DNA from 3 places in the Streptomyces sp. NPDC102259 genome. Region 1 is predicted to be linked to each of the others. Evidence: riboswitches for the same ligand, from Rfam matches in the RefSeq annotation. Region 1 holds a riboswitch; each other region holds the start of a gene.

The links. Region 1 has a riboswitch for cyclic di-AMP ahead of ACIRPU_RS31305 (transglycosylase SLT domain-containing protein). Riboswitches for the same ligand answer to the same signal wherever they lie in the genome.
Region 2: linked by a shared signal. The riboswitch ahead of ACIRPU_RS09265 (M23 family metallopeptidase) and the one ahead of ACIRPU_RS31305 (transglycosylase SLT domain-containing protein) in region 1 are both predicted to bind cyclic di-AMP.
Region 3: linked by a shared signal. The riboswitch ahead of ACIRPU_RS27740 (transglycosylase family protein) and the one ahead of ACIRPU_RS31305 (transglycosylase SLT domain-containing protein) in region 1 are both predicted to bind cyclic di-AMP.

The regions. Positions count from the first base shown of each region.
Region 1 is NZ_JBIWMA010000017.1:31,842-41,740, forward strand. It holds gene ACIRPU_RS31285 (ABC transporter permease) at 1-196, opposite strand, end outside; gene ACIRPU_RS31290 (ATP-binding cassette domain-containing protein) at 242-1,360, opposite strand; gene ACIRPU_RS31295 (outer membrane lipoprotein carrier protein LolA) at 1,507-2,787, opposite strand; gene ACIRPU_RS31300 (polyprenyl synthetase family protein) at 3,013-4,023, opposite strand; cyclic di-AMP (ydaO/yuaA leader) riboswitch at 4,656-4,883, shown strand; gene ACIRPU_RS31305 (transglycosylase SLT domain-containing protein) at 4,887-5,360, shown strand; gene ACIRPU_RS31310 (HAD family hydrolase) at 5,491-6,315, opposite strand; gene ACIRPU_RS31315 (GNAT family N-acetyltransferase) at 6,607-7,671, shown strand; gene ACIRPU_RS31320 (glycosyltransferase) at 7,792-9,237, shown strand; gene ACIRPU_RS31325 (polysaccharide deacetylase family protein) at 9,360-9,899, shown strand, end outside.
Region 2 is NZ_JBIWMA010000003.1:125,740-135,638, forward strand. It holds gene ACIRPU_RS09250 (DNA topoisomerase (ATP-hydrolyzing) subunit A) at 1-1,079, opposite strand, end outside; gene ACIRPU_RS09255 (pitrilysin family protein) at 1,350-2,699, shown strand; gene ACIRPU_RS09260 (M16 family metallopeptidase) at 2,696-4,084, shown strand; cyclic di-AMP (ydaO/yuaA leader) riboswitch at 4,287-4,455, shown strand; gene ACIRPU_RS09265 (M23 family metallopeptidase) at 4,470-5,213, shown strand; gene ACIRPU_RS09270 (GntR family transcriptional regulator) at 5,402-6,097, shown strand; gene ACIRPU_RS09275 (HPr family phosphocarrier protein) at 6,324-6,605, opposite strand; gene ACIRPU_RS09280 (GNAT family N-acetyltransferase) at 6,784-9,597, shown strand; gene ACIRPU_RS09285 (DUF5998 family protein) at 9,777-9,899, shown strand, end outside.
Region 3 is NZ_JBIWMA010000013.1:183,478-193,376, forward strand. It holds gene ACIRPU_RS27725 (nucleoside triphosphate pyrophosphohydrolase) at 47-1,042, shown strand; gene ACIRPU_RS27730 (cytochrome P450) at 1,213-2,499, shown strand; gene ACIRPU_RS27735 (transglycosylase family protein) at 2,705-3,730, shown strand; cyclic di-AMP (ydaO/yuaA leader) riboswitch at 3,935-4,121, shown strand; gene ACIRPU_RS27740 (transglycosylase family protein) at 4,125-4,841, shown strand; gene eno (phosphopyruvate hydratase) at 5,184-6,470, shown strand; gene ACIRPU_RS27750 (septum formation initiator family protein) at 6,594-7,070, shown strand; gene ACIRPU_RS27755 (DUF501 domain-containing protein) at 7,093-7,698, shown strand; gene ACIRPU_RS27760 (exopolyphosphatase) at 7,695-8,636, shown strand; gene ACIRPU_RS27765 (NAD(P)/FAD-dependent oxidoreductase) at 9,090-9,899, shown strand, end outside.

The DNA.
Region 1 (9,899 bases):
CCCCTCCCCCGCCGCCGCGTCCGCCGGACGAGCCGTCGCCCGTCTCGATCTTCACGGCGATCCCGACCAGGATCGGCACGGCCGCCAGCACGCCCAGCAGCGCGAGGGTGCGCCAGCGCCGGAAGGTGGTCAGCAGTTCGCTGCGGAGCAGCCCGAAGGTCCAGGTCCAGTTCGCCGTCCGCGCCGGTGTCAGCACCGGTGCTGCTGCCGGTGCCGGCGTTCCCTTACGGTCGTCCACGTGTCAGCCCGCGACATCGAATCCCTCCCCCGTGAGAGCCACGAACGCGTCCTCCAGGGAGGCCCGCTCGACGGCGAAGCCGCGGACGCGGACGCCCGCCGTCACCAGCGCGGCGTTCAGATCGGCGAGATCGCGGTCCGGGGGCGGGGCCTCGGCAGTCACGCGGTCCTCACCGAGGACCACGTCGTCCGCCCCCTGTTCCTTCAGCACCCGGGCCGCGTCCGCCGGGTCCGGGGTCGTCACGACCAGTCGGCCGCGCGTTCCCGCGGCGAGGTCGGCCACCGGGCCCTGGACGAGCAGTCGGCCCTGTGCCATCACCGCCGCGTGCGTGCACACCTGCTCGATCTCGTCGAGCAGGTGCGAGGAGAGGAAGACGGTCCTGCCCTCCGCGGCCAGTTCCCGGATCAGCGAGCGGATCTCCCGCATGCCCTGCGGATCCAGGCCGTTGGTCGGTTCGTCGAGGACGAGCAGCCGACGGGGCTGGAGAAGGGCGGCGGCGAGGCCCAGGCGCTGCTTCATGCCGAGGGAGTACGCCTTCGCCTTCTTGGCGGCGGCGGCCGTCAGACCCACCCGGTCCAGCGTCGCCGAGACCCGTGCACGCCGGGTGCGCGGATCGGCGGTCGGGTCGGCGGCGTCGTAGCGGAGGAGGTTGTCGCGGCCGGAGAGGAAGCCGTACAGGGCGGGGCCCTCGATGAGGGTCCCGACGTGGGGCAGCACGGCACGCGCGGCCCGCGGCATGGGTTGCCCCAGGACGCGGGCCGAGCCGGCCGTGGGTTCGATGAGCCCCATCAGCATGCGGATGGTGGTGGTCTTGCCGGAGCCGTTGGGGCCGAGGAAGCCGAAGACGCTGCCCGCCGGGACGGTCAGGTCGAGGCCGTCCACGGCGAGCTGTCCACCGCGGTAGCGCTTGGTGAGGCCGCGGGTGTGGATGACGGCGCCGTCGTCCCCGGACTCCGGCACGGGCTCCCGCACAGGCTCCGTGGACTCCGGCACGGGCTCCCGCTCGGACACCGTGGACTCCGGCACGGGCTTTCGTGCCGACTCCGGGACGGGCTCCCGCGCCGCCTCCGGGACGGGCCCCCGTACCGACTCCGGGACGGGCTCCCCTACTGACTCCCCCATCGGCTCGCTCCCCCTCCGGCTTCCCGGCCTCCGGTGTCCGGAGGCCGGCCTCTGCCCTACTTCACCCGCTCCACCGCTTCGTCACTTCGTCACTTCACCGCTTCATCATTCACCGCTCGATCACTTCGCACGCTTCGACCGCCGGCCTACTTCGCCGCGTTCGCCGCCTTCACCAGGGCGTCCTTGGTGACCGCGCCGACGTAGACCTTGCCGTCGTCCGTCATCAGGGCGTTGATCAGGCGGGTGGAGAAGACGGTCCCGGAGCCGAACTTGCCGGTCACCTTGTCGCCGAAGGAACCGAGGAAGCCGCCGAGGTCGCCGCCGGCCTCCGCGCCCGAGGGCATGCCCTCGCCGCCGGTGTCGAAGACGGCCACGGACGTCCAGCCCTCGCCGAGGACGTTGAGCCCGTCGAGGCCGTCCGGGCCCTCGACGCCCTCCACGCCTTCGAGACCCTCCACGCCGTCGAGACCCTTCGCGAGGTCGTCGGACTTCTCGGAGTGCCTGGGGGCGGACTCCCCGGCCTCGTCACCCTCGGTGAGTTTCGCGCCCTTGGGGGCGGTGAAGTCGAAGGTGGACGCGGCGGGCTTGGCGAAGCTGACCTGGGTGAAGCCGGCGTCCACGACGGCCGCGCCGCCGCTCGCCGGGGTCAGCGTGAACTTCAGCGGCAGGCCCGTCTTCGCGTCGACGGCCACACTGATCGCGCCGACCGTGGAACCGGACTGCTTCGGCTTGACCAGCAGCTTGTAGGCGTCACGGCCGGCGACCTGGACGGTGCCGTCGACGGTCACGGAGGTCGTGTCGTCGACCGCCTTCAGAGCGTCCTCGGTGAGCTCCTTGGGCGTGGCGGGGACCGGGGTCTCCGCCTTCCCGGAACCCTTGCCGGAGCTCTCGTCGGCGGTCGAGTGGTAGACCTCGTTGGAGGCGCTGTCGTACCCCCACACGTCCTTGCCGTTGTGGATGACGCTGTACTCGGCCGCGTTCTCCAGCAGCGAGAGTTTCTGCCGGTCCGGGCCGTCGGCGGCGACGCGCAGGGTGTGCGTGCCGGCGGCGAGTTCGGTGAGCTTGGTGGACGGATCGGCGGACGAGCCGTCGCCGCCCTGCCCGGTGGCTCCCGAGAGGAGCCCGCTCTCCAGACCGCCGAGGTCGGGCAGCCCGAGATCGGTGCTGATCTTCACCGTTCCGGACAGCTGCTGTACGTCCGAAGCGGCGATCTTGTCGAGGAGCTGCTGTGCGGTGATCTTCGGCAGGTCGGGGTCGCCGGAGTCGGCGAGCGCCGGGACCAGCCCGATCGTCGCCGCCGCGACACCGATCACGGTGACCGGGACGATGTACCGTGCGGCCTTGCGCCGTCCGAGGCGCAGGTCGTCGGCCTCTCCGGCGGTCGACTCCCCGCCGGTGGTGGTGTCGTCGGATGCCTTCGGTGCCATGTGTGCCTTACCTCCGTCGTCGGCGGCGGCTGGTCATCTCGCGCCTGAACGTCCCCACCCCAAGCCGCCATTCTCACCCGAATCGGTGAGGAGTGGTGTTTTCCGTGGTTCCCATCTGACCAAATCGACCACGGGTAAGCGTCAGCCCGAGGGCTCAACTCCCGTACGCCTGCGGTATGACACAAAGGTGACGAGCCGGCATCCGACCCGTAGGGGTCGCTGGGGTCAGCCCGCCCGGTGGACCACCGCGTCGCAGAGTTCCATCAGCGCCGCCTTCGCGTCGCACTCCCGCAACGGCGCCAACGCGGACCGCGCTTCCTTCGCGTACCGCACGGTGTCCCGGCGGGCCTGCTCCAGCGCCGGGTGGGCCCTGAGCGCCTCCAGCGCCTCGGTGTGCCGGGCGTCGTCGGTCAGGTCGGAGTCCAGCAGCTCGCACAGGGCGATGTCCTCGGGCAGCGACAGCCGCGCCGCCCGCTCCCGCAGCCGCAGCACGGGCAGCGTGGGAACGCCCTCGCGCAGGTCCGTGCCCGGCGTCTTGCCCGACTCGTGCGAGTCGGAGGCGATGTCCAGGACGTCGTCCGCCAGCTGGAAGGCGACGCCGAGCCGCTCGCCGTACTGCGTGAGCACGTCGACGACCGTCTCGTCGGCGCCGGACATCATCGCCCCGAACCGGCAGGCCACCGCGACCAGCGAGCCCGTCTTGCCGCCGAGCACGTCGAGGTAGTGGTCGACCGGGTCCCGTCCGTCCGTCGGACCCGCGGTCTCCAGGATCTGCCCGGTGACCAGCCGCTCGAACGCCTCGGCCTGCACCCGCACCGCCTCCGGCCCGAGGTCGGCCAGGATGTGGGAGGCGCGGGCGAAGAGGAAGTCACCCGTGAGGACGGCGACGGAGTTCCCCCAGCGGGTGTTCGCGCTGGACACCCCGCGCCGCACGGCCGCCTCGTCCATCACGTCGTCGTGGTACAGCGTGGCCAGGTGGGTCAGCTCCACCACGACGGCCGACGGCACGATGCCGGGCGCGTAGGGGTCGCCGAACTGCGCCGCGAGCATCACGAGCAACGGCCGGAACCGCTTCCCGCCCGCGCGTACGAGGTGCTGGGCGGCCTCCGTGATGAACGGGACCTCACTCTTGGTGGCCTCGAGCAAGCCTTCCTCGACAGCCGCCAATCCGGCCTGGACATCGGCTTCCAGAGCCTGGTCCCGCACGCTCAGCCCGAACGGCCCGACGACGGTCACGAGGGGTCTCCTGTCTGCTGGTGTCTACTGGCGATTACGCGGTTTGTCGATAGGTCTCTGCCATCACTCAAGTCAGCGTATCCGGTCACGTTTCGATCACCGATAGCCCCCACGTCCCGCAGGCTCGAATGGACTCGCCCGGGCGGCGCCCCGCAGGCCAGGCGCTATCGGATCCCGCCCGATATGTTTTCGATCAGCTCATATGAGCGGACATGGAGAGAGTTTCCGGGAAGCGGAGATTCATGTCCCGGACCGCGGCACCCGTCGGGCCGACGGGCCCGGCCGCCCTCTCCCCACGTGACGACGATCACGCATTCTCTTCAGCCTCCCCCGCGCGCGTCGGGCGCGACGGCAGGCGATTCTCCCCCGCGGTCCATTGCCGGTCCTTTAACAACGACTTGGGTTTAATGCCCGATTCGCCGCTCTTGTGAATGCTGGTGACTTGGCTCACCCCCCAGGGGGATCCGACCCGACCTCGTCCTTCACCGATTCTCCGCACCCCTCAAGCAAGTTGAAGGTTTGCACCCACAAAGGATCAAGCACCTCATAGGTCACAGACCAAGGTCAATAGGGGTGATCTGTGAATCCGGTACTTGTTTCGGACATGTGCTCTCGCATACGTTCCCGGCCTGTCGGGTGGAACGCCGAATCCTGCCGCCGCCCGAACACCCATCGATACCGCTCGGCAGGAGCGGGGGAACCAGGTAAGTCGCCGAAACGGATTTTCCGGATGTCTTGGATAACCAAGACTTTTCGGACAGCCGGGACGGCTTGGGGTCAAGCCGCGACCGTCAGGACGCGACCGGGCAGCTCCCGCCCGAACCCGACAGCTCACCTCGCAGGCGCCGGAGAGGAAAATCGTCATGCCCGCTGCCGCTCAGACGCGCCGCAACCGTTTCGTCCGCACGCTCGCCGTCGCCGCCACCGGCGCGGCCGTGCTCGCTCTTCCCGTCCTCGGGGCGACCACCGCCTCCGCGGCGACCCCGGCCGTCTCCACGGCCACCAGCCTCGGCTACGCCAACAACCTCGACGGCTGGATCCGTGCCTCCCTCCAGGTCATGGGCCAGCACGGCATCCCGGGGACGTACAACGGCATCTACCGCAACGTCATCCGCGAGTCCTCCGGCAACCCCAACGCCATCAACCTCTGGGACTCCAACGCGGCCGCGGGCATCCCGTCCAAGGGGCTGCTCCAGGTCATCGACCCGACCTTCCGCGCCTACCACGTCAACGGCACGTCGTGGGACTCCTACGACCCGGTCGCGAACATCACCGCCGCCTGCAACTACGCGGCCGCGCGCTACGGCTCGATCGACAACGTGTTCGGCGCGTACTGACCGTCCCGCCGACCGGTCGCCGATATCGGCAGCCGGTCGCGGTGCCGGTGGCCGTCCGCCGGTAGCCGGCGTCGGTGGCCGGTAGCCGGTAGCCGGTAGCCGGTAGCCGGTAGCCGGTAGCCGGTAGCGGTTATGGAAACAGTTGTTCGAGGACGACGGCCACGCCGTCGTCCTCGTTCGACGTCGTCACCTCGTCGGCCACCGCCTTGAGTTCCGGATGGGCGTTGGCCATGGCTACGCCACGAGCCGCCCAGTCGAACATCGGGATGTCGTTGGGCATGTCCCCGAAGGCGATGGTGTCCTCGGGCCGCAGCCCCAGGTGTTCGGCGGCCAGGGCCAGACCCGTCGCCTTGGTGATCCCGCAGGGCTGGAGCTCGACCGTGCCCGGCCCCGACATGGTGACCGTGGCCAGCGAACCCACCACCGAGCGGGCCGTCGACGCCAACTCGTCGTCGGACAACGTGGGATGGCGTAGCAGCACCTTGCTGATCGGCTCGCACCACAGGTCGTCGCGCCGGCCGACGCGCAGGGCGGGCAGCGTCGGGTGCGGCATCCGGTAGCCCGGCTCGATGAGCGTCAGCCCGTCGACCCCGTCCTGGTCGACGGCCGCGTACAGCTGGCCGACCTCCGCCTCGATCTTGCCGAGCGCGGTCTCGGCCAGCTCCCGGTCCAGGGTGACCGACCACAGCAGACGGTCCGCGCCGGCGTCGTACAACTGCGCGCCCTGCCCGCACACCGCGAGCCCCCTGCTGTGCAGCCGGTCGAGCAGCGGGCGCACCCGAGGCGCGGGCCGTCCCGTCACCACCAGGTGACGTGCCCCGGCGGCCGCCACCCTCGCGAGCGCGTCGAGCGACCGGTCGGAGAAGGTGTCGTCGCCGCGGAGCAGCGTCCCGTCCAGATCGGTGGCGATGAGGGAGTACGCGGTGCGCGCGGCATATGCGGTGGGTGCGGCCATGATCAGAGAATACGGACCCCGGGCCCCCCTGGTTCGACGCGAACCGGACGACGTTCGTGTCCTGTCCTGTTCTGCCAACTCCCCTTGTGCGCCTGGCTCACGACTGGCTGCCGACCGACTCAATGAAACGGCTTTCTGGCACATCGCCGGGTAGCGGACGGTTAAAGGCCTCTGCACCGGTTGGCAGCAACATGCGACGCTATCTACCGCGACGCCCGGGTGGAGCGGTACCGTCCAGGTGTCCAGGGGGGACTTGATCGGGGGGTCAGGTTGAGCAGTGGGCGCATTCGTGTGCTGAGGCCGCAGGACCTCGGCGAGGGGGAGAGGGAGCGGTGGCGCGCGCTGCGTGCCGCGTCGGCGCTTCCGCGAAACCCCTTCATGGAACCGGAGTTCACCGACGCCGTGGGCCTGCTACGGCCACGCTCGCGGGTGGCGGTGGTGTACGAGGGGCGTGAGCCGGTCGGCTTCCTGCCCCATGAGCGGGGCCGGCTCGGACGGGGCCAGGCACTCGCGTACGGCGTCTCGGACGCGCAGGGCGCGGTGCTGGCCCCGGGTCTCGGGCTGAATACCGACGAACTCATGCGGGCGTGTGCCCTGTCGAGCTTCGCCTTCGACAACCTGGAGGCGGAACAGGCGCTGTTCATCCCGCACGCGGCCGAGGAGTACGCCTCCTATGTCATCGACGTCGAAAAGGGTTACGAGAGCTACGAGTCCGTACTGCGCGCCCAGTCGCCGAAGTTCCTGAAGACGACGCTGTCCAAGGAGCGCAGGCTCGGGCGTCAGGTCGGGGAGCTGCGGTTCGTGTTCGACGAACGCGATCCGGCCGCGCTGCGCACGCTCATGGCGTGGAAGTCCGCGCAGTACCGCAGGACCGGCCGCCGGGACCGGTTCGCGCGGGAGTGGATCACCCGGCTCGTGGACGCGCTCTCCGCGACGCGCGCGCCGGAGTGCTCCGGCACGCTCTCCGTCCTCTACGCCGGCGGCCAACCGGTCGCCGCGCACTTCGGACTGCGTTCGTCGACCGTCCTGGCCTGCTGGTTCCCTTCGTACGAACCGGAGTTCGCGAAGTTCTCACCCGGCCTGGTGCTGCATCTGCGGATGGCCGAGTCGGCCGCCGCCGAGGGCATCGGCCTGCTCGACCTGGGGCGGGGCGCGGCCGAGTACAAGGACTCGCTGAAGACCGGGGAGCTGCCCGTGCACGAGGGGGCGTGGTCGCGTCCGGGGGTGGGCGCCGCGCTCTCCTGGCTCAGCCGTGAGCCGTCCCGCCGCGCGCATCACTTCGTGCGCAACCGGCCCAGGCTCGCCGCGGCGGCCGCACGGACCTTGAAGGGCGCGGGCCGACTGCGCCGATCGTGAGAGGTGGCCGCGGCCGGCCGACATGGGGGCGTGACTGGCCCGACGGGCGTGGCGGGTGCGACGGGCGTGACGAATGCGACGGGTGCGACGGCCGTAATCGGCGTGAGACAAGGGGGGTTCATGTACCGCGCTGCACGTGCACAGCAGGAGATACAGAGGTTCCTGGACATCGAGCCGGTGCAGGTCGCCGAGCTCGAACTGGACGACGGCGGTGTCCTCGAACCGGGTCCGGGCAGTCCGCCCCTCACGCACGGCGAGGTGTTCGTGCTGGTCAGGAGGGGTGGGCAGCCGATCGGGACGCTGCTCGGGACGGTACCGGAGGGTGCGGACCCGAAGGCGGTCCTGACGGGCCTGGCCACTCGCGAGCGGGCGCCCTGGGTGCCTTCCGCGAAGCCCGCGCTCGGGACCGCCCCGACCGCCACCGTCCCGACCGCCACCGTCCCGGCTGATACCGGTTCGGCGACTACCGGTTCAGCGACTACCGGTTCGGTGACTACCGGTTCAGCGACTACCGGTTCAGCGACTACCGGTCCGGTGACTACCAGTCCGGTCGCCACCCGTTCGACCGGTTCCGTCCCGTTCACCACCGTCGTCGTCGCCACCCGTGAGCGCGCCGAGAAGCTCGCCCATGCCCTCGACTCGTTGCTCGCCCAGGACCACCCGGATTTCGAGATCGTCGTCGTCGACAACGCGCCCGTGACGGACGCGACCCGGGACCTGGTCGAGCTCAAGTACGCCGAGCGCGTGCGGTACGTCATCGAACCGGCGCCCGGTCTCGCCGTCGCGCACAACAAGGGTGTCGAGACCGCCCGCGGCGAGGTGATCGCCTTCACCGACGACGACGTCGTGGCGGACCCACGCTGGCTCACGGAACTCACCGCGCCGTTCACCGCCGACCCGGGCCTCGGCTGCGCCACCGGCCTGATCCTGCCGGCCCGGCTGCGGACCCCTGCCCAGGTCCTCCTGGAGAGTCACGGTGGCTTCGCCAAGGGCTTCACGGCCCGCACGTACGACCCGATGGACCCGCCCGCCGACGAACCGCTGTTCCCGTTCACCGCGGGCCGCTTCGGCTCCGGCGCCAACATGGCCTTCCGCACGGAGATACTGCGGGCGGTCGGCGGCTTCGACCCGGCGACCGGCGCGGGGACGCTCGCGCGGGGCGGCGACGACCTCTACGGGTTCGTCCGGATCCTCGCCGGGGGCCACCGGCTGCACTACACGCCGCTGGCCCTGGTCTGGCACCACCACCGGGAGACCTGGCGGGACCTGGAGACCCAGGCGTACGGCTACGGCGCCGGCCTCACCGCCTACCTCACGGCGATCCTCGTCAACCGGCCCGGCCTGCTGCCCGCGTTCCTGGCCCGGCTGCCCCGGGGGCTCGCCCACGCGCGGACGCTGACGGCGAGCCGCGGGGCGGAGCCCACGGCGGACGGCGCGCCCGGCGCTCACGACGCCCGGACCCACGCCTGGCCCACCCGGCTCTCCCGGCTCCAGCGACGCGGCATGCTCTACGGGCCGGTGGGCTATCTGCGGGCGCGGCGCGCGCTGCGAGGTGCTGCGCGATGACGGCGTCCGCGCACAGAGCCGACGGGGAAAGCGGTGGCGACAAGGGCGGCGACGACGGCGTCGAGACCGGTGGCGACAAGGGCGGCGACGACAGTATCCCGGTGTTCCTGTATCACGCCGTGATGGAGGAACCGCCCTCCTGGATCGCCGAGTTCACCGTCAGTCCGAAGCAGTTCGGCGAGCATCTGGACGCCGTCGTGGACAGCGGCCGTACGCCCGTCACGATTAGCGCGCTCGCCGACCACCTCGCGGGACGGGCACCGCTGCCGCCCCGGCCGGTGCTGCTCACCTTCGACGACGGCTTCGCCGATCTGCCCGGCGCGACCGCCGAGGCGCTGGCCGGACGCGGGCTGTCCGCCACCGCCTACCTCACCACCGGAGCGATCACCCGCGGCGGGCGCAGCCTGCTGCCGCCCGCGCCGATGATGACGCTGGAGCAGGCGGCGCAACTCGAGCAGTACGGCATGGAGATCGGCAGCCACACCGTCACCCACGCCCAGCTGGACACCCTCGCACCCCGGGCGCTCGCGCACGAACTACGGGTGTCGCGTTCGGTGTTGGAGGACGCCCTCGGCCACCAGGTCCGTCATCTCGCGTACCCGCACGGCTACAACAACGGACGGGTGCGGCGTACGGCGGCGGCCGCGGGCTACGAGACGGCC
Region 2 (9,899 bases), on a different contig from region 1:
TTGAGGCCCAGCGTGAGCGGCTGGCCGTCGACCAGCGCCACGTTGTTGATGCCGAAGGACTCCTCCATCGGGGTCAGCTTGTACAGCTGCTCCAGGACGGCCTCCGGCACGAAGCCGTTCTTGATCTCGATGACCAGGCGCAGACCGTGCGCGCGGTCGGTGAGGTCCTTGACGTCGGCGATGCCCTGGATCTTCTTCGAGCCGACCAGGTCCTTGATCTTGGCGATGACCTTCTCGGGCCCGACGGCGAAGGGCAGTTCGGTGATGACCAGACCCTTGCGGCGGGCCGTGACGGTCTCCACCGAGACCGTGGCGCGGATCTTGAACGTGCCGCGGCCGTTCTCGTAGGCGTCCCGGATGCCGGAGAGGCCGACGATCCGGCCGCCGGTGGGCAGGTCGGGGCCCGGAACGTACTTCATCAGGGCGTCCAGATCCGCGCCGGGAAAGCGGATCAGATGGCGGGCGGCCGCGATGACCTCGCCCAGATTGTGCGGCGGCATGTTCGTGGCCATGCCGACCGCGATCCCGGACGCGCCGTTGACCAGGAGGTTCGGGAAGGCGGCGGGCAGCGCGACCGGCTCCTGCTCCTGGCCGTCGTAGTTGGGCGTGAAGTCGACCGTGTCCTCGTCGATCGACTCCGTCATCAGGCTCGTCGCCGCGGCCTGGCGGCACTCGGTGTACCGCATGGCGGCCGGCGGGTCGTCGTTGCCCAGCGAACCGAAGTTGCCGTGGCCGTCGACCAGCGGGAGCCGCATGGAGAAGGGCTGGGCCATCCGCACCAGCGCGTCGTAGATCGACGCGTCGCCGTGCGGGTGCAGCTTGCCCATGACCTCGCCGACGACCCGGGCGCACTTCACATAGCCGCGCTCCGGGCGCAGGCCCATCTCGTTCATCTGGTAGACGATGCGGCGGTGCACCGGCTTGAGGCCGTCACGGGCGTCCGGCAGGGCGCGGGAGTAGATGACCGAGTACGCGTACTCGAGAAAGGAGCCCTGCATCTCGTCGACGACGTCGATGTCGAGGATCCGCTCCTCGTACGAGTCGTCGGGCGGCGGGGTCTTCGTGCTGCGGCGGGCCATCGCTGCCGGCTCCTTGCTGGGGCGTGATACGGGATCTGACGCGGACCATTGTGGACCGTGGCACTGACAGCGCGGGCGAGGACCTGGCGTCGGCAGTCCGGCCCGAACGCAGAGGCATCTCCTCCACGGCTGCCCGCAGGCTACGCGATCTCGCTCTCGGCGTATGTCGCCCGGGAACTTCGCGGACCGTCCGCACGCTTGCATACAGTGGCAGGACCGGCAGGAAAACCGCGGTTTCGACGACCGCGTCCGCGATCGGAAGGGACGTACATGCCCATGGGTCACACGGCCACAGCCCAGGCAGGCTCCGGGGGCCTGACAGCGACCGAGCACCGTCTGGCCAACGGCCTGCGCGTGGTGCTCTCGGAGGACCACCTGACCCCCGTCGCGGCGGTGTGCCTCTGGTACGACGTCGGTTCACGCCACGAAGTCAAGGGGCGTACGGGTCTTGCTCACCTTTTCGAGCACCTGATGTTCCAGGGCTCGGGCCAGGTCAAGGGCAATGGCCACTTCGAGCTGGTCCAGGGGGCCGGCGGCTCGCTCAACGGCACCACCAGTTTCGAGCGCACGAACTACTTCGAGACCATGCCCACCCACCAGCTGGAGCTCGCCCTCTGGCTGGAGGCCGACCGCATGGGCTCGCTGCTCACCGCGCTGGACGACGAGTCGATGGAGAACCAGCGCGACGTCGTCAAGAACGAGCGCCGTCAGCGCTACGACAACGTCCCCTACGGCACGGCCTTCGAGAAGCTGACGGCCCTCGCCTACCCGGACGGCCACCCCTACCACCACACGCCGATCGGCTCGATGGCCGACCTGGACGCGGCGACCCTGGAGGACGCGCGCGCGTTCTTCCGCACGTACTACGCGCCCAACAACGCGGTCCTCTCCGTGGTCGGCGACATCGACCCGGAGCAGACCCTCGCCTGGGTCGAGAAGTACTTCGGCTCCATCCCCGGCCACGACGGCAAGCCCGCGCCCCGTGACGGCGGCCTGCCCGACGTCATCGGCGAGCAGCTGCGCGAGGTCGTCGAGGAGGAGGTGCCGGCCCGTGCGCTGATGGCCGCCTACCGGCTGCCCGAGGACGGCACGCGTGCGTGCGACGCCGGCGACCTGGCGCTCACCGTCCTCGGCGGCGGCGAGTCCTCCCGCCTCTACAACCGGCTGGTGCGCCGCGACCGTACGGCCGTCGCGGCCGGCTTCGGCCTGCTGCGGCTCGCCGGAGCGCCCTCCCTGGGCTGGCTGGACGTCAAGACGTCCGGCGACGTCGAGGTGCCCGTCATCGAGGCCGCCATCGACGAGGAGCTCGCCCGGTTCGCCGAGGAGGGCCCCACGGCCGAGGAAATGGAGCGGGCCCAGGCGCAGTTGGAGCGCGAGTGGCTCGACCGGCTCGGCACGGTCGCCGGCCGCGCCGACGAACTGTGCCGGTTCGCCGTCCTGTTCGGTGACCCGCAGCTCGCCCTCACCGCCGTCCAGCGCGTGCTGGACGTCACGCCGGAGGAGGTGCGGGAGGTCGCCAAGGCCCGCCTGCGCCCCGACAACCGCGCGGTGCTCGTCTACGAGCCGACCGCCGCCGAAGCCCCCGCCGACCAGGACGAGAACGAGGAGGCGGCCCGGTGACCGAGCTCGCCACGATGGACTTCCACCCCCAGCCCCGGGCGGGCGAGGCCAAGCCGTGGGCGTTCCCGGCGCCCGAGCGCACCGCGCTGGCCAACGGCCTGACCGTGCTGCACTGCCACCGTCCCGGCCAGCAGGTCGTCGCCGTCGAGATCCTCCTCGACGCGCCCCTGGACGCCGAGCCGGCCGGCCTCGACGGCGTCGGCACGATCATGGCGCGCGCCTTCTCCGAGGGCACCGACAAGCACTCCGCCGAGGAGTTCGCCGCCGAACTGGAGCGCTGCGGCGCCACCCTGGACGCGCACGCGGATCACCCCGGTGTCCGGCTGAGCCTCGAAGTGCCGGCCTCGCGCCTGCCCAAGGGCCTCGGTCTGCTCGCCGACGCCCTCAGGGCCCCGGCCTTCGCCGACAGCGAGGTCGAGCGCCTCGTCCGCAACCGCCTGGACGAGATCCCGCACGAGCTGGCCAACCCCTCCCGGCGCGCCGCCAAGGAGCTCTCCAAGGAGCTGTTCCCGGCCACCGCGCGGATGTCACGCCCGCGTCAGGGCACCGCGGAGACGGTCGAGAAGATCGACTCCGCGGCCGTACGCGCCTTCCACGAGAAGCACGTCCGTCCCGCCACGGCCACGGCCGTGATCGTCGGCGACCTCACCGGCGTCGACCTGGAGGCGCTTCTGGGCGACACCCTGGGCGCCTGGACGGGCTCCTCGGCCGAGCCGCGGCCCGTGCCGCCGGTGACCGCCGACGACACCGGCCGGGTCGTCATCGTGGACCGTCCCGGCGCCGTCCAGACGCAGTTGCTGATCGGCCGGATCGGCGCCGACCGGCACGACCGTGTGTGGCCCGCGCAGGTGCTCGGCACGTACTGCCTCGGCGGCACCCTCACCTCCCGGCTGGACCGCGTCCTGCGCGAGGAGAAGGGCTACACCTACGGTGTCCGCGCGTTCGGGCAGGTCCTGCGGTCCGCCCCGGACGGCTCGGGCGCCGCGATGCTCGCCATCAGCGGGTCCATCGACACCCCGAACACCGGTCCCGCTCTGGACGATCTGTGGAAGGTGCTGCGCACCCTCGCAGCCGAGGGGCTGACCGACGCCGAGCGTGACATCGCCGTGCAGAACCTGGTCGGTGTGGCGCCGCTGAAGTTCGAGACCGCCGCGGCCGTCGCCGACACGCTGGCCGACCAGGTCGAGCAGCACCTGCCGGACGACTTCCAGGCCACGCTGTACCGGCAGCTGGCCGCGACCGGCACGGTGGAGGCCACCGCGGCGGCCGTGAACGCCTTCCCGGTGGACCGGCTGGTGACCGTCCTCGTCGGCGACGCGGCCCAGATCAAGGAGCCGGTCGAGGCCCTCGGCATCGGCGAGGTCAAGGTCGTGTCCGCGGAGTAGTTCCCGGCAACGGCACACGCGTGTGGGGGCCCTGGTCGACGAAAGCGTCACCAGGGCCTCCGCATGTCCGAATTGATGCGGAGGTTGCCTGTCTGCCCTGTGGGATGCGCTACAAAAGCCGGGATCCGTTTGAGGATTGAAACCCGCGCCGCTTAGCGTCATCCGGGCTGTTCGTCAGGCAGTGCGCCGCAGCCGCGGCACCGGACAGTCATCGCCGAGTCCCCGTATGGCGCGAGCCAGGGGAGCCGGGGACCCACTTGTGAAGTCCCTGGGGTGAATCGGACGCCCGCGCGTGAACGCGAGGGGGTCCGTAGGAGACCTTCCTGCTCCGAACCCGTCAGCTAACCCGGTAGGCGAGAGGGAAGGAAAGGACACCCCCAACTTCATGGCGTTCACCTGCGCCACCGGCAAGCACCGTCGGCCCAGCCGGATGCAGCGCACCAGCGTCCGCGCTGCGGGCATCGCGGCGCTCACCACCACCGGTGTCATGGCCACCGTCGCCTCCACCCCGGCCTTCGCCGCCGAGCCCACCCCCGAGCAGACCGGGCTGATCCCCGTCGTCGCCGCCGGCGAGTCCGTCGCCGAGCAGATCGACGACCAGGTCGCCGTGCAGAAGCACGCGGCCTTCGAGGAGGCCGCCCGCCAGGCCGCCGCGAAGAAGGCCGTGGAGGAGCGCGAGGCACGCGTGCGTGCCGCCCGCGACGCCGAGCGCAAGCGCCTCAACACCTTCGTGTCGCCGATCACCGGTTCCTACGTCTCCACCGGCTACCAGGCCAGCAGCTCGCTGTGGTCCTCCGGCAGCCACACCGGCATCGACTTCCACGCCGCGAGCGGCACCTCCGTGCACGCGGTCGGCTCCGGCACCGTGGTCGAGGCCGGCTGGGGCGGGTCCTACGGCAACCAGATCGTGATCAAGATGAACGACGGGACCTACACCCAGTACGGTCACCTGTCGTCCCTCGCGGTGTCGGTGGGCCAGACGGTCACCCCGGGCGAGCGGATCGGCCTGTCCGGCGCCACCGGCAACGTCACCGGCCCGCATCTGCACTTCGAGGCCCGCACCACCGCGGAGTACGGCTCGGACATCGACCCGGTCGCGTACCTCCGCAACCACGGTGTGAACGTCTGACGACCCTCGGCGACAGATCGTCTTGCCCCGGCCCTCCCGGCCGGGGCTTTCGCCGTTTCCGAGACCCTGCTGTCCAAAAAATATCCCTGGATTCCGGCCCGCCATCGGAAATTCCCGCTGATTGCAATAGAGTCACGGAACACACGTCAATCGTCGACGTTTCACGGGGATTAAGGCGGAGGTCCGTCATGCGTATTCCGGCGCACTCGGTGTGCACGGCCATTCGGGACGACATCGTCGCGGGTGTCTACGAGCGCGGCAGCCGCCTCACCGAGGAACTCCTCGCCCGTCGCTACGGCGTTTCCCGCGTCCCCGTCCGCGAGGCGCTGCGCACGCTGGAGGCCGAGGGCTTCGTCGTCACGCGGCGGCACGCGGGCGCGTGCGTCGCGGAGCCGACCGAGCAGGAGGCGGCGGACCTGCTGGAGATGCGCATGCTCCTGGAGCCGCTCGGCGCCTCCCGGGCCGCCCAGCGGCGCACCGAGGCCCATCTGAAGGTGCTGCGCGGACTCGTCCGGCTGGGCCAGGAGCGGGCCAGGCGGGGCAACAGCGAGGATCTGCGCTCCCTGGGGAGCTGGTTCCACGAGACCCTCGCCCAGTCCTCCGGAAGCCATGCCCTGACGTCGATGCTCACTCAGCTCCGCCACAAGATCGCCTGGATGTACGCGGTGGAGGCGCCGGCCAACCCCGTGGAGTCCTGGGCGGAGCACGGCGCGATCGTGGACGCGGTGGCGCGCGGCGACGGCGAGCGCGCGCGGGCGATCACGGCGCTGCACACGGAGCGCGCGACGTCCGCGCACCGGCTGCGCTTTTCCGGCGGCCCCGAGCGCGCCGACCGTGTGAGGACTTCGCAACCTCCCGTAAACATGACGGGTCTGCGGCATTAACACGGGGGCCGTATACAAAGAGGGGGATAATTCGCGGGGGATTATTTCTGCTGCCCGTAAGGGGAAATGCGAAGGGCTCGCCCGATAATTCGGACGAGCCCTTCGGGGTCAGCGGGACGGCACTTTAGAAGTGACGAACACCGCCACCGTCAATTGAGCAACCCCGACGACGCGCGACCGCGTCCGCGAGAGCGGCGTCGGCTCGGGCGCACAGAGGGCTGCGCGCTCAGACGGTCTCGGGGAGCTCCTCGAGACCCTCGGCGACCAGCTTCGCCAGCCGGTCGAGGGCCGCGTCCGCGCCGTCGGCCTCGGAGGCGAGGACGATCTCCTCGCCGCCCTGGGCGCCCAGGCCGAGAACGGCCAGCATGGAGGCCGCGTTGACGGGGTTGCCGTCGACCTTGGCGATCGTCACCGGGATACCTGCGGCCGTGGTGGCCCGGACGAAGATGGAAGCGGGGCGGGCGTGAAGGCCCTCGGCCCAGCCGACGTTGACGCGGCGCTCAGCCATGTGATGCTGCCCTTCAGTGTTCAGGTTGTCTAGACCAGTGTTCCACACGTGAAGCGAGTGAGGGAGGGGTCGTGTGGTCCCCTCCCGACGTGGACGTCGGATCGCGGCCTCGATCCGACGTGCGTCCTCCACAGACTGCCTCGCGCCGTTGTCGTACGCGAGCCGTACTCTGGGCCCCATGCAGAGCGCGTCGGACCGGCACGAGTACCCCGCCCACTGGGAGGCCGACGTGGTGCTGCGCGACGGCGGCACCGCGCGCATCCGCCCCATCACCATCGATGACGCCGAGCGCCTGGTCAGCTTCTACGAGCAGGTTTCGGACGAGTCGAAGTACTACCGTTTCTTCGCGCCCTACCCGCGCCTGTCCGACAAGGACGTCCACCGCTTCACGCACCACGACTTTGTGGACCGGGTGGGACTCGCGGCCACGGTCGGCGGCGAGTTCATCGCCACCGTACGCTATGACCGCATTGGTGCCGACGGCATGGCAGCCTCGGCGCCGGCCGACGAGGCCGAGGTCGCGTTCCTCGTGCAGGACGCCCACCAGGGCAGGGGCGTCGCCTCCACGCTGCTCGAGCACGTCGCGGCCGTGGCACGCGAGCGCGGCATCCGCCGCTTCGCGGCCGAGGTGCTCCCCGCCAACACCAAGATGATCAAGGTGTTCACGGACGCCGGTTACACCCAGAAGCGCAGCTTCGAGGACGGCGTCGTCCACCTGGAGTTCGGCCTCGAACCCACCGAGCGCTCCGTCGCCGTGCAGCGCGCGCGGGAACAGCGTGCCGAGGCGCACTCCGTGGGGCGGCTGTTGGCGCCCGGCTCCGTAGCCGTCGTCGGCGCAGGCCGCACCCCCGGCGGCGTCGGCCGAAGCGTCCTCGGCAACCTCCGCGAGGCGGGCTTCACCGGGCGGTTGTACGCCGTGAACAAGGCTTTCCCCGAGGACCTGAAGGAACTGGACGGGGTGCCCGCCCACCGCTCGGTGCGCGACATAGCGGCGCCCGTCGACCTCGCGGTCGTCGCCGTCCCGGCGGAGCAGGTCCCCGAGGCCGTCGCCGAGTGCGGCGAGCACGGCGTGCAGGGACTCGTGGTCCTCTCCGCCGGTTACGCCGAGAGCGGCCCCGAGGGGCGGGAGCGCCAGCGCCAACTCGTCCGGCACGCACGCGCGTACGGTATGCGGATCATCGGCCCCAACGCCTTCGGAGTCATCAACACCTCCCCAGAGGTGCGGCTGAATGCCTCGCTGGCCCCGGAGATGCCGAGGCCCGGCCGCATCGGTCTGTTCGCCCAGTCCGGCGCCATCGGCATCGCCCTGCTGTCCCGCCTCCACCGGCGTGGCGGGGGCGTCACCGGCGTCACCGGCGTGTCGACGTTCATCTCCTCGGGCAACCGCGCGGACGTCTCGGGCAACGACGTCCTCCAGTACTGGTATGACGACCCCGACACGGACGTCGCCCTCATGTACCTGGAGTCCATCGGCAACCCGCGCAAGTTCACGCGCCTCGCGCGGCGGACGGCGGCCGCCAAGCCCCTGGTCGTCGTCCAGGGCGCCGGTTCCGCCCCGCAGGGACACGCCGTACGGGCGACGCGGCTGCCGCACGCGACGGTGTCGGCGCTGCTGCGGCAGGCCGGCGTGATCCGCGTGGACACCATCACCGAACTGGTCGACGCGGGCCTGCTGCTCGCCCGACAGCCGCTGCCGACCGGCCCTCGGGTGGCGATCCTCGGCAACTCCGAGTCGTTGGGCCTGCTGACGTACGACGCCTGTCTCTCGGAAGGGCTGCGGCCGCTGCCGCCGCTGGACCTGACGACCGAGGCGTCGGCCCAGGACTTCCACGCGGCGCTGGCCCGGGCGCTGGCCGACGAGACGTGCGACGCGGTGGTCGTGACGGCGATCCCCGCGATCGGGGAGAGATCGCCCGGGGACGCGGAACTCGCGGAGGCCCTGCGGTCGGCCGCGGCGGCCGCTCCGGCCAAACCGGTGCTCGTCGTGCACGTGGAACTCGGCGGTCTCGCGACGGCGCTGTCCGCCGCGACGAGCACCGCGCCGCGCGCGGAAGCGGCCCCACGCGCGCGTGCCGACGTGTCCGGCGGCGCGCAGCCGGTGCCCGCCGCCGTCGAGGCCCCCGAGGGAACGCACCTCATCCCCGCCTACCCCGCCGCCGAACGCGCCGTCCGCGCACTCGCGGAGGCCGTGAAGTACGCCCAGTGGCGGCGCGAGGCGGCCGACGCCGGCAAGGTGCCCGAGTACGAGGACGTCGACGAGAAGGGCGCCGCCGAGCTGATCGGCGGGCTCCTCGCGCGCGGTCAGGGCCTGACCCTCGGCGCCGACGACACGTGTGAGCTGCTCGGCCGCTACGGCATCCGCACCCGGCGGGCGATCCCGGCGCCCACTCCGGACGAGGCCGCGCGGGCCGCGGACGCCCTCGGCTACCCCGTCGCCCTCAAGGCCACCGCGCCGCACCTGCGGCACCGCGCCGACCTGGGCGGCGTACGGCTCGACCTGGCCGACGAGGAGCAACTGCGCCGGTCGTACGCCGAGTTGACCGAGCTCTTCGGCAAGCCGGAGGAGATCCGCCCGGTCGTCCAGGCGATGGCACCGCGCGGCGTCGACACGGTCGTCCGCGCGGTCATCGACCCGGCGGCCGGAGCCGTACTGTCCTTCGGGCTCGCCGGGGCCGCCTCACAGCTGCTCGGGGACATGGCGCACCGGCTGGTTCCGGTCACCGACCGCGAGGCGACCTCGCTGATCAGGTCCATCCGGACCGCCCCGCTCCTCTTCGGCTGGCGCGGCTCGACACCCGTCGACACCGCCGCCCTGGAGGACCTGCTGCTGCGGGTGTCCCGGCTGGTCGACGACCATCCCGAGGTCGTCGCGGTCACCCTGGAGCCGGTCGTCGTCGCCCCGCACGGCCTGAGCGTCCTCGGCGCCTCCGTACGCCTCGCACCCCCGCCGGCACGCGACGACCTCGGACCGAGGACGCTGCCGACCTACTGAGCAGCCCGTCCCGGAGCACCTCGTCGGGCACGCGCGCGAGGACACGCGGCCCGGGCGGCGGCTCGCCACGGGGAGGCGTACCCCGGACCGCCGACGGAGCGCGCCCCGGCCGCCGCCGACGTACCGGAGCGGTGCCGAGCGGTGCCTCGCAGTCAGTGGGTCCCCGTAGGATGGAGGGCATGGCCAAGACCAGTACGACGACCCAGGGGCTGCGCGCGGCGATCGAGCGCAGCGGCTACTACCCGGCCCTCGTGGCCGAGGCGGTGGAGGCCGCCGTGGGCGGCGAGCCGATCCGGTCGTAC
Region 3 (9,899 bases), on a different contig from region 1:
TGGATAACTCGCGGGGGCGCTGACGGGTGTGGGTTACGTTCGGGGTGTGAACGCCAACAGCTCCGCCGCCGCCCCCACCGAGGTCGACGCCCCCGGTCGCGTCGTCCTGCTCACCACCAGCCACCGGGTCGCCCCCGGCCTGCTGTCCTGGCCCGCCTGGCAGGTACTGCGCACGGCGGACCGGGTGCTGTGCGCGGACGGCGCGCATCCGCAGCTGCCCTATCTGCGGGATGCGGGCGTCACCGTCGAGGAGACCTCCCCGACGGCAGAGGAGCTGCTCGCCGCCTGCGCCGGCGGCCGCACGGTCGTGGTCGTGGCCACCGGCGAGGGCGAACCGGCCCTCACCGACGGCCTGGCCCGCCTGGCCGGCTCCGGCCGGGTGTCGATGCCCGAGCTGGAACTGCTCCCCGCCTCCTACGACCTCCCCGGCGCCCGGCTTCTCGACCTCGTCCAGGTCATGGACCGGATCCGCGTCGAGTGCCCGTGGTCCTCCCGGCAGACCCACAAGGGCCTGGCGAAGTACGCGGTCGAGGAGTCGTACGAACTGGTCGAGGCGATCGAGGACGGCGACCACGACGAACTCCGCGAGGAGCTGGGCGACGTGCTGCTCCAGGTCGTCTTCCACGCCCGCATCGCCGAGGAGGACGAGGAGTCCCCGTTCTCCGTCGACGATGTCGCGGGCACGATCGTCGCCAAGCTCATCCACCGCCACCCCCATGTCTTCGGCGACGCCACGGCCACCACCCCGGAGGAAGTGAAGGAGCACTGGCTGCGCACGAAGGCGACGGAGAAGCGGCGGGAGTCGGTGACGGACGGCGTCCCCCTGCATCAGCCCGGACTGGCCCTCGCGGCGAAGCTCGTGTCCCGGGCCCGCACGGCACGCCTCGAGGTACCGCTGCCGGCGGCCGAGGGCATCGGCTACGAACTGCTCGCCCTGGCGGCACGAGCCGAATCGGAGGGCGTCGACCCGGAGGCGGCACTGCGCGCCGCGGCCAGGGCGTACCGGGACGCGATCCGCGGTGTCGAGGGGGTCGATGGTTAATACGGTGAGTTCCTGATCCGCCGAGCCACGAGGACGAAGCCGCCGAGGTATGCCGGCCCGCGCCGCCGCAGCCGACGGCGACGAGGGGGCCGCAAGGCCGCCGACAGGGGGCACCCCGGCGCGGGCAAGGCCCTCGCGGAGCGCGGCGAGGACACCGCTACGGTCAAGGGGTGACCGAGCAGCCCGAGCCAGACAGCACCGCTCCCGAACTCTTCACCTGGGAGTTCGCGACCGACCCGTACCCCGCCTACGCCTGGCTGCGCGAGAACGCGCCCGTGCACCGCACCGTGTTGCCCAGCGGTGTCGAGGCCTGGCTGGTCACCCGGTACGCCGACGCGAAACAGGCCCTCGCCGACCAGCGGCTCTCCAAGAACCCGGCGCATCATGACGAACCGGCGCATGCCAAGGGCAAGACCGGCATCCCCGGTGAGCGCAAGGCCGAGCTGATGACGCATCTGCTCAACATCGACCCGCCGGACCACACCCGGCTGCGACGGCTCGTCAGCAAGGCCTTCACGCCCCGCCGGGTCGCCGAGTTCGCGCCCCGCGTCCAGGAGCTGACGGATCAGCTCATCGACCGGTTCGCCGCCGAGGGCACGGCCGACCTCATCCACGACTTCGCCTTTCCTCTCCCCATCTACGCGATCTGCGACCTCCTGGGCGTGCCCCGCGAGGACCAGGACGACTTCCGCGACTGGGCGGGGATGATGATCCGGCACGGCGGGGGTCCGAGGGGCGGGGTCGCGCGGTCGGTGAAGAAGATGCGCGGCTACCTGCTGGAGCTCATCCACCGCAAGCGCGCGGAGCTCCCCGCGGACCCGGCTCCCGGCGAGGACCTCATCTCCGGTCTGATCCGCGCCTCGGACCACGGCGAGCACCTCACCGAGAACGAGGCCGCCGCCATGGCCTTCATCCTGCTGTTCGCCGGCTTCGAGACGACCGTCAATCTCATCGGCAACGGCACCTACGCCCTCCTCACCCACCCTGAGCAGCGCGGACGCCTCCAGCGGTCGCTCACCGAGGAGGACGGCGACCGCGGCCTGCTGGAAACCGGCGTCGAGGAACTCCTGCGCTACGACGGCCCCGTGGAACTCGCCACCTGGCGGTTCGCGACCGAGCCGCTGAGCGTCGGCGGGCAGGACATCGCGCCGGGCGACCCCGTCCTCGTGGTGCTGGCGGCCGCCGACCGTGACCCGGCGCGCTTCTCGGACCCCGACACCCTCGACCTGTCCCGCCGTGACAATCAGCACCTCGGCTACGGACATGGCATCCACTACTGCCTGGGCGCCCCGCTGGCCCGGCTGGAGGGCCAGACCGCGCTCGCCACCCTCCTGACCCGGCTGCCCGACCTTCGACTGGCCGCGGATCCGGCCGAGTTGAGGTGGCGCGGCGGGCTCATCATGCGCGGACTGCGGACGTTGCCGGTCGAGTTCACTCCGGTGCATTCCGGCTCATAAGCGGTCCATGTCTGACCGGACGTCAGCCGGAGTGTGACCGTTCGGCGGAGCAAAGGTGACCAACACTCAAGTCTGTGATCTTCACGTGATCTGCGCGGCATTAACTTGTGACAAGTGATCGTCTGCCGATACGTTCACTCGTCAGCGCGGAGCATCGGTCTCACCCGCCGCGCCGGTCAGTGCTGTCCAGAGAAAGGCCCCTCGCATGCTCTCCGGGAACGGTCGTCACCGTCGCCCCCGCCAGGCCCCGGCCCTCCTTGTCGCGGCCGGAGTGACGGGCTCCGCCATCGCCATTCCGCTGCTCGCCGCCTCCGGCGCGAGCGCGGCCGACGGCACGGTGTGGGACAAGGTGGCGCAGTGCGAGACCGGCGGCTCATGGAGCGCCGACGAGGGCGGCGGGGAGTACGGCGGCCTGAGCCTCACCCAGAAGGACTGGGAGGCGTACGGCGGCCTCGACTACGCGACGAGCCCCGACCTGGCCAGCCGCAGCCAGCAGATCGCCGTGGCGCAGAAGGTGCTCGCGGCCGACGGGATCGGCGCGTGGGGCACCTGTGGGCTGACCTCCGGGCTCACCCAGGAGAACGGCGCGCTGAACGTGGACACCGGCGTGGCGGACGACTCGTCCGACTCGTCCGACTCCTCTGGATCTTCCGGATTGTCCGACCTGTCCCGGGGCTTGTCCGGATCCTCGGGTTCCTCGACGAGCGGCGACTCCTCGACCGGATCGTCCGACTCATCCGGCTCGTCCGCTGATTCTTCCGGTTCGCCCTCGGCGTCCGCTTCCTCCCCTTCGTCCTCTTCCTCCGCTGCCACGGATGGCTCCGGCTCGACCGGCGGTTCCGGCGGCCGGGGTGAGGGATCGGCGGGCGACGGCTCGCCCACGGCGACCCCAGAAGCGGATGACTCAGACAATTCCGGCCAGGATGAGGGCTCTTGGAGCCTCGTCGACACCGGCTCCCTCGGCTCCGGCCGCCACCGTGGCACCACCGCCGACGAGGCGACGGCCAAGAGCGCGACCGACGCCGGCGTGGACGGCACCACCACCGCCTCCGCCGGCCGGCACGCCGCGGCCACCTATGTCGTCCAGGAGGGCGACTCCCTTGCGTCCATCGCCGACTCCCTTGGCCTCGACGGCGGATGGCGCGCCCTCTATGCCGAGAACAGGGGCCTCATCGGCGCCGACCCGAGCGACATCGCCGCCGGTCAGACCCTCGACACAGGGGTGGAATAGGGCGCAAAGCCCAAGAAAAACAGCGGGAGTTCACGTCACACTTCACACCGAATGTCCCTTTTGGTGAAAGTGTGGGATGAGTCTCAGAAGCCCTGATCGTCTTTGAAATTCAGCCGATCGCGTGTCTACGGTCGAGGCCACTCGGCAACCCGAGCCCCGGCCGTCGCAACGCCGAATCCTGCCAGCGACGAACCGGGAACAGTCGTCGCGCAAGCGCCGTAGGCAGGAGCGGGGGACCCAAGGTAAGTGCCGCGCCGGTCGGTTGACCGGAACGGCTCGGGGTGAAGCCACACCTCCCACGGAGCAGCGCTCCGGCGGGCGAGGACGTGGCCGGGCAACTCACACGGCCCGAACCCGACAGCTCACCTCGCAGGCGTCGGTGAGGGGATCCACCATGCTGTTTTCCGCCAAGGGCAAGCACCGCCGCCCGTCCAAGGCGACCCGCGTCGCCGCGCTCGCCGGCGTCACCGGTGTCGCCATCGCCGCCCCGCTCATGGCGGCCGGCAGTGCCTCCGCCGCCACCGCCTCCGAGTGGGACGCGGTCGCCCAGTGCGAGGCCGGCGGCAACTGGTCCATCAACACCGGCAACGGCTACTACGGCGGCCTCCAGTTCTCGGCGTCCACCTGGGCCGCGTACGGCGGCACCGCCTACGCCTCCACCGCCGACCAGGCCTCCAAGTCCCAGCAGATAGCCATCGGCGAGAAGGTCCTCGCGGGCCAGGGCAAGGGTGCCTGGCCGGTCTGCGGCACCGGCCTGTCCGGCGCCGCCTACAACGGCAGCAGCGCCGGCTCCTCGAGCTCCGGCTCGTCCAGCTCCTCCGGTTCCTCCAGCTCGTCGAACAGCGGCAGCACCAGCAGCCGCTCCACCGAGGAGCAGAGCGCCTCCCGCTCGACCGACCGCCCTGCCGCCTCCAAGACGGTCACCACCCCGACCGGCAAGAAGGTCAAGAAGGGTGACGGCGAGTACAAGGTCGTCAAGGGCGACACCCTCAGCTCCATCGCCGAGAAGCACAAGGTCAAGGGCGGCTGGGCGAAGCTGTTCGAGCTGAACAAGGACATCGTCGTCGACGCGGACCTCATCTACCCGGGCCAGCAGCTGCACCTGAAGTGACACCTGGCCCCAAGAGAAGCCACAGCGCCCTCACATCCGAGGTCGGCACACTGAAGACCTCGTGAGGGTCACCCCCCGTCCCCACGGGCTCCCCGCTCCGGTGCGTGTTCCCCCGTACGCACCGGAGCGGGGTTTCTCTTTGCCCGTTCGTCACTTCCTGTCGACCTTTCTCGGCCACCCCCTTTGTTCCGGGCGGAAACAATAGGTACGGTCTGTCTGTCCACGGGACGGTCGGTCGGCTGCCGACGGCCCCGGGGCGGTTAGGCTCTAGTCGCAAGGCCCAGCCAGGGCTCATCAAGGCCCCTGGGCCCCGCACAACCAGCGTCACATCCCAAGAAGGAGATGCTCGTGCCGTCCATCGACGTCGTCGTAGCCCGGGAAATCCTGGACTCCCGAGGCAACCCCACGGTCGAGGTCGAGGTCGGCCTCGACGACGGCAGCACGGGTCGTGCCGCCGTTCCGTCCGGCGCCTCCACCGGTGCCTTCGAGGCCATCGAGCTCCGCGACGGTGACCCGAACCGCTACCACGGCAAGGGTGTCGAGAAGGCCGTCCTCGCCGTCATCGAGCAGATCGGCCCGGAGCTCGTCGGCTACGACGCCACCGAGCAGCGCCTGATCGACCAGGCCATGTTCGACCTGGACGCCACCGACAACAAGGGCTCGCTCGGCGCCAACGCCATCCTCGGCGTCTCGCTCGCCGTCGCGCACGCCGCCTCCGAGGCCAGCGACCTGCCGCTGTTCCGCTACCTGGGCGGCCCCAACGCGCACCTGCTGCCGGTGCCGATGATGAACATCCTGAACGGCGGCTCGCACGCCGACTCCAACGTGGACATCCAGGAGTTCATGATCGCCCCGATCGGCGCGGAGTCCTTCTCCGAGGCCCTGCGCTGGGGCGCCGAGGTCTACCACACTCTCAAGAAGGTGCTGAAGACCAAGGGTCTGTCCACCGGCCTCGGCGACGAGGGCGGCTTCGCCCCGAACCTGGAGTCCAACCGCGCCGCCCTCGACCTCATCATCGAGGCCATCAAGCAGGCCGGCTACATCCCCGGCGAGCAGATCGCGCTCGCGCTCGACGTCGCCGCGTCCGAGTTCTACAAGGACGGCAAGTACGAGTTCGAGGGCAAGTCCCGCTCGGCCGCCGAGATGACCGAGTACTACGAGGAGCTCGTCTCCGCGTACCCGCTCGTCTCCATCGAGGACCCGCTGTACGAGGACGACTGGGCCGGCTGGAAGGTCATCACCGACAAACTGGGCGACAAGGTCCAGATCGTCGGCGACGACCTCTTCGTCACCAACCCCGAGCGTCTGGCCCGCGGCATCGAGGAGGGCTCCGCCAACGCCCTGCTCGTCAAGGTCAACCAGATCGGTTCGCTGACCGAGACCCTGGACGCCGTCGAGATGGCCCAGCGCAACGGCTTCAAGTGCATGATGTCCCACCGCTCCGGCGAGACCGAGGACGTCACCATCGCCGACCTCGCGGTCGCGGTGAACTGCGGTCAGATCAAGACCGGCGCCCCGGCCCGCTCGGACCGCGTCGCCAAGTACAACCAGCTGCTGCGCATCGAGGAGATCCTCGACGACGCCGCGGTGTACGCCGGCCGCAGCGCCTTCCCGCGCTTCAAGGGCTGAGCACAGGCCGACGCCGCTGACCCGAACCGGGTCAAGGCTCCGCCAGTCGTACGTACGTCCCCGTACCCGGTCCCGTACCGTGTGCGGGGACGTACGCACGTGTGAGACGGGAGGCGGGAAGCAGTGGCCGTGAAGGACCGGGACCGTTTCTCCACCGCGACCAGGATCAAGCTGCTCGGCGAGCAGACCGCGGCCCGGGTCTACCGCTCCCAGACCAAGCGCCAGGCCCGCCGCTCCCGGCTCACCGGCCGCGCCGCGCTCCTCGCGCTCGTCCTGTGCACGCTGATCGTGGCCCTGGCCTATCCGATGCGTCAGTACGTCTCCCAGCGTGCCGAGATCGCCGATCTGGAACGGGAGAAGCAGCAGGCAGCAGAACGCGTCGAGCAGTTGCGCGACCTCAAGGCGCGCTGGCAGGACGACGCCTACGCCGAGCAGCAGATCCGGCAGCGGCTGCACTACGTGCTGCCGGGGGAGACCGGGTTCGTCGTGATCGATCCGGACGCGGCCAAGCAGTCCCGCGCCGACCTCGGGGCGACCGACCGCCCCTGGTACTCGAACGTCTGGGACGGCGTCGACAAGTCCGACGCCTCCGACCAGTGAACTGACCGATAGAAAGACAGGCATGGAAACGCCCCCGCCGACCACCCCGCGCACCGAGCCCACCGACGCGGACGTCGAGGCCTTCAAGCAGCAGCTCGGACGGCCGCCGCGCGGTCTGCGCGCGATCGCGCACCGCTGCCCGTGCGGCGAGCCGGACGTCGTGGAGACGGCCCCCCGCCTGCCCGACGGCACCCCCTTCCCGACGCTGTACTACCTGACGTGCCCGAAGGCCAACTCGGCCATCGGCACGCTCGAGGCGAACGGCGTGATGAAGGAGATGACGGAGCGGCTGCGGACCGACCCGGAACTGGCCGCCGCCTACCGTGCCGCGCACGAGGACTACATCCGGCGCCGGGACGAGATCGAGGAACTGAAGAACTTCCCCAGCGCGGGCGGCATGCCGGACCGTGTGAAGTGCCTGCACGTGCTCGTCGCGCACTCCCTGGCCGCCGGCCCGGGCGTGAACCCGCTCGGCGACGAGGCCCTGGAGATGCTTCCGCAGTGGTGGCGCAAGGGCACGTGCGTGACGCGGTCCCAGCCGCCGTCCGGCGAAGGGTGGCAGGTGGAGACGTCGCAGGACGGCTCGGGACACTTCGCCTTCAAGCCGGTCGGGGGGGATGCCCGGTGACCCGCGTCGCCGCCGTCGACTGCGGTACGAACTCGATCCGCCTGCTCGTCGCCGACGCCGACCCGGAGACCGGTGAGCTGGTCGACCTGGACCGCCGGATGACGATCGTCCGCCTCGGGCAGGGCGTCGACCGCACCGGACGGCTCGCCCCCGAGGCGCTGGAGCGGACCTTCGCGGCCTGCCGGGAGTACGCGGCCGCCATCAAGGAGTACGGCGCGCAGCGGCTGCGCTTCGTCGCCACCTCCGCCTCCCGGGACGCGGAGAACCGGGACGAGTTCGTGCGCGGGGTGCTGGACATCCTCGGCGTCGAGCCCGAGGTCATCACCGGCGACCAGGAGGCCGAGTTCTCCTTCAACGGCGCCACGAAGGAACTGAAGGGGCGTGCCGACCTGGCCAAGCCCTTCCTGGTGGTGGACATCGGCGGCGGCTCGACCGAGTTCGTGGTCGGCGACGACCGGGTCCGCGCCGCGCGCTCCGTCGACGTGGGCTGCGTACGGATGACGGAGCGCCACCTGGTCGTGGACGGGAAGGTCACCGACCCGCCCACCGCCGGGCAGATCGCGGCGATGCGCGCCGACATCGAGGCCGCTCTCGACCTCGCCGAGCGGACGGTCCCGCTGCGCGAGGCGCACACCCTGGTCGGCCTGGCCGGCTCGGTGACGACGGTCGCGGCGATCGCCCTGGGCCTGGACGCGTACGACTCCACGAAGATCCACCACGCGCGGATCGGCGTCGACCGGGTCAGGAGCATCAGCGGCGACCTCCTCGAGGCCACCCACGCACAGCGCGCCGCGTATCCGGCGATGCACCCGGGCCGGGTGGACGTGATCGCGGCCGGCGCGCTCGTCCTGCTGGCGATCATGGAGCGGATCGGCGCGCAGGAGGTCGTCGTGAGCGAGCACGACATCCTCGACGGCATCGCCTGGTCGATCGCGTGACCCCGACCGACCCGCTACTTGCACTCTGCTGAGCAGGCAGGATGCCCGTATGAGCAGTCCCGAGGGGCCCTTCGTGGCCCCTCGGACGCGTTCCGGAGGCACCCCCTCGGGAAAGTTCGTGAAGTTCTTCACAAGGAATTCGGCCCTGTCGGAGGACAGAGGCGTCCCGGTTGACCCTTCCGGGGGCCCAACATCCCTGTGAACGTGTTCAAAAGAGGCGCGCACGGACGTATCGCGGAGGTCGGGGGAAGGGGCCCCGGACGGCCCTCACGGAGCCCTTCCGAACCCGGAGAGGCAGCTCACGCGGCATTGACAACGCCATGCCCTACACGCTGGTTCCCGCTCCGCGCCATGACGTGGATCACGCGAGCGGCGGAGGATAGCACACACCCCCGGGAAGCTTGTGAAGGGGCGCACGAGCGACCCCCCTCGAGCGGGTGGATACTCGATGGCATGAGCACCACGGAGCGTCCCAGGATCCTCGTAGTAGGCGGTGGGTACGTAGGCCTGTACGCAGCTCGGCGCATCATGAAGAAGATGCGCTACGGCGAGGCGACCGTCACGGTCGTCGACCCCCGGTCGTACATGACCTACCAGCCCTTCCTCCCCGAAACCGCCGCCGGCAACATCTCCCCGCGCCACGTCGTCGTCCCGCTGCGACGCGTGCTGCCCAAGGCGGAGGTCCTCACCGGCCGGGTCACCACCATCGACCAGGACCGCAAGGTCGCCACGATCGCCCCACTGGTCGGCGAGGCGTACGAGCTGCCCTTCGACTACCTGGTGATCGCGCTCGGCGCGGTCTCCCGCACCTTCCCGATCCCCGGCCTCGCCGAACAGGGCATCGGTATGAAGGGTGTCGAGGAGGCCATCGGCCTGCGCAACCACGTCCTCGAGCAGCTCGACAAGGCCGACTCCACGACCGACGAGGAGATCCGCCGCAAGGCGCTCACCTTCGTCTTCATCGGCGGCGGTTTCGCCGGTGCGGAGACCATCGGTGAGGTCGAGGACCTGGCCCGGGACGCGGCCAAGTACTACAAGACGGTGTCCCGCGAGGACATGCGCTTCATCCTCGTCGACGCCGCCGACAAGATCCTTCCCGAGGTCGGCCCCAAGCTGGGCCAGTACGGCAAGGAGCACCTCGAGGGCCGCGGTGTGGAGATCTACCTCTCCACCTCCATGGACTCCTGCGTCGACGGCCACGTGGTGCTGAAGAACGGCCTCGAGGTCGACTCGAACACCATCGTGTGGACGGCGGGCGTCAAG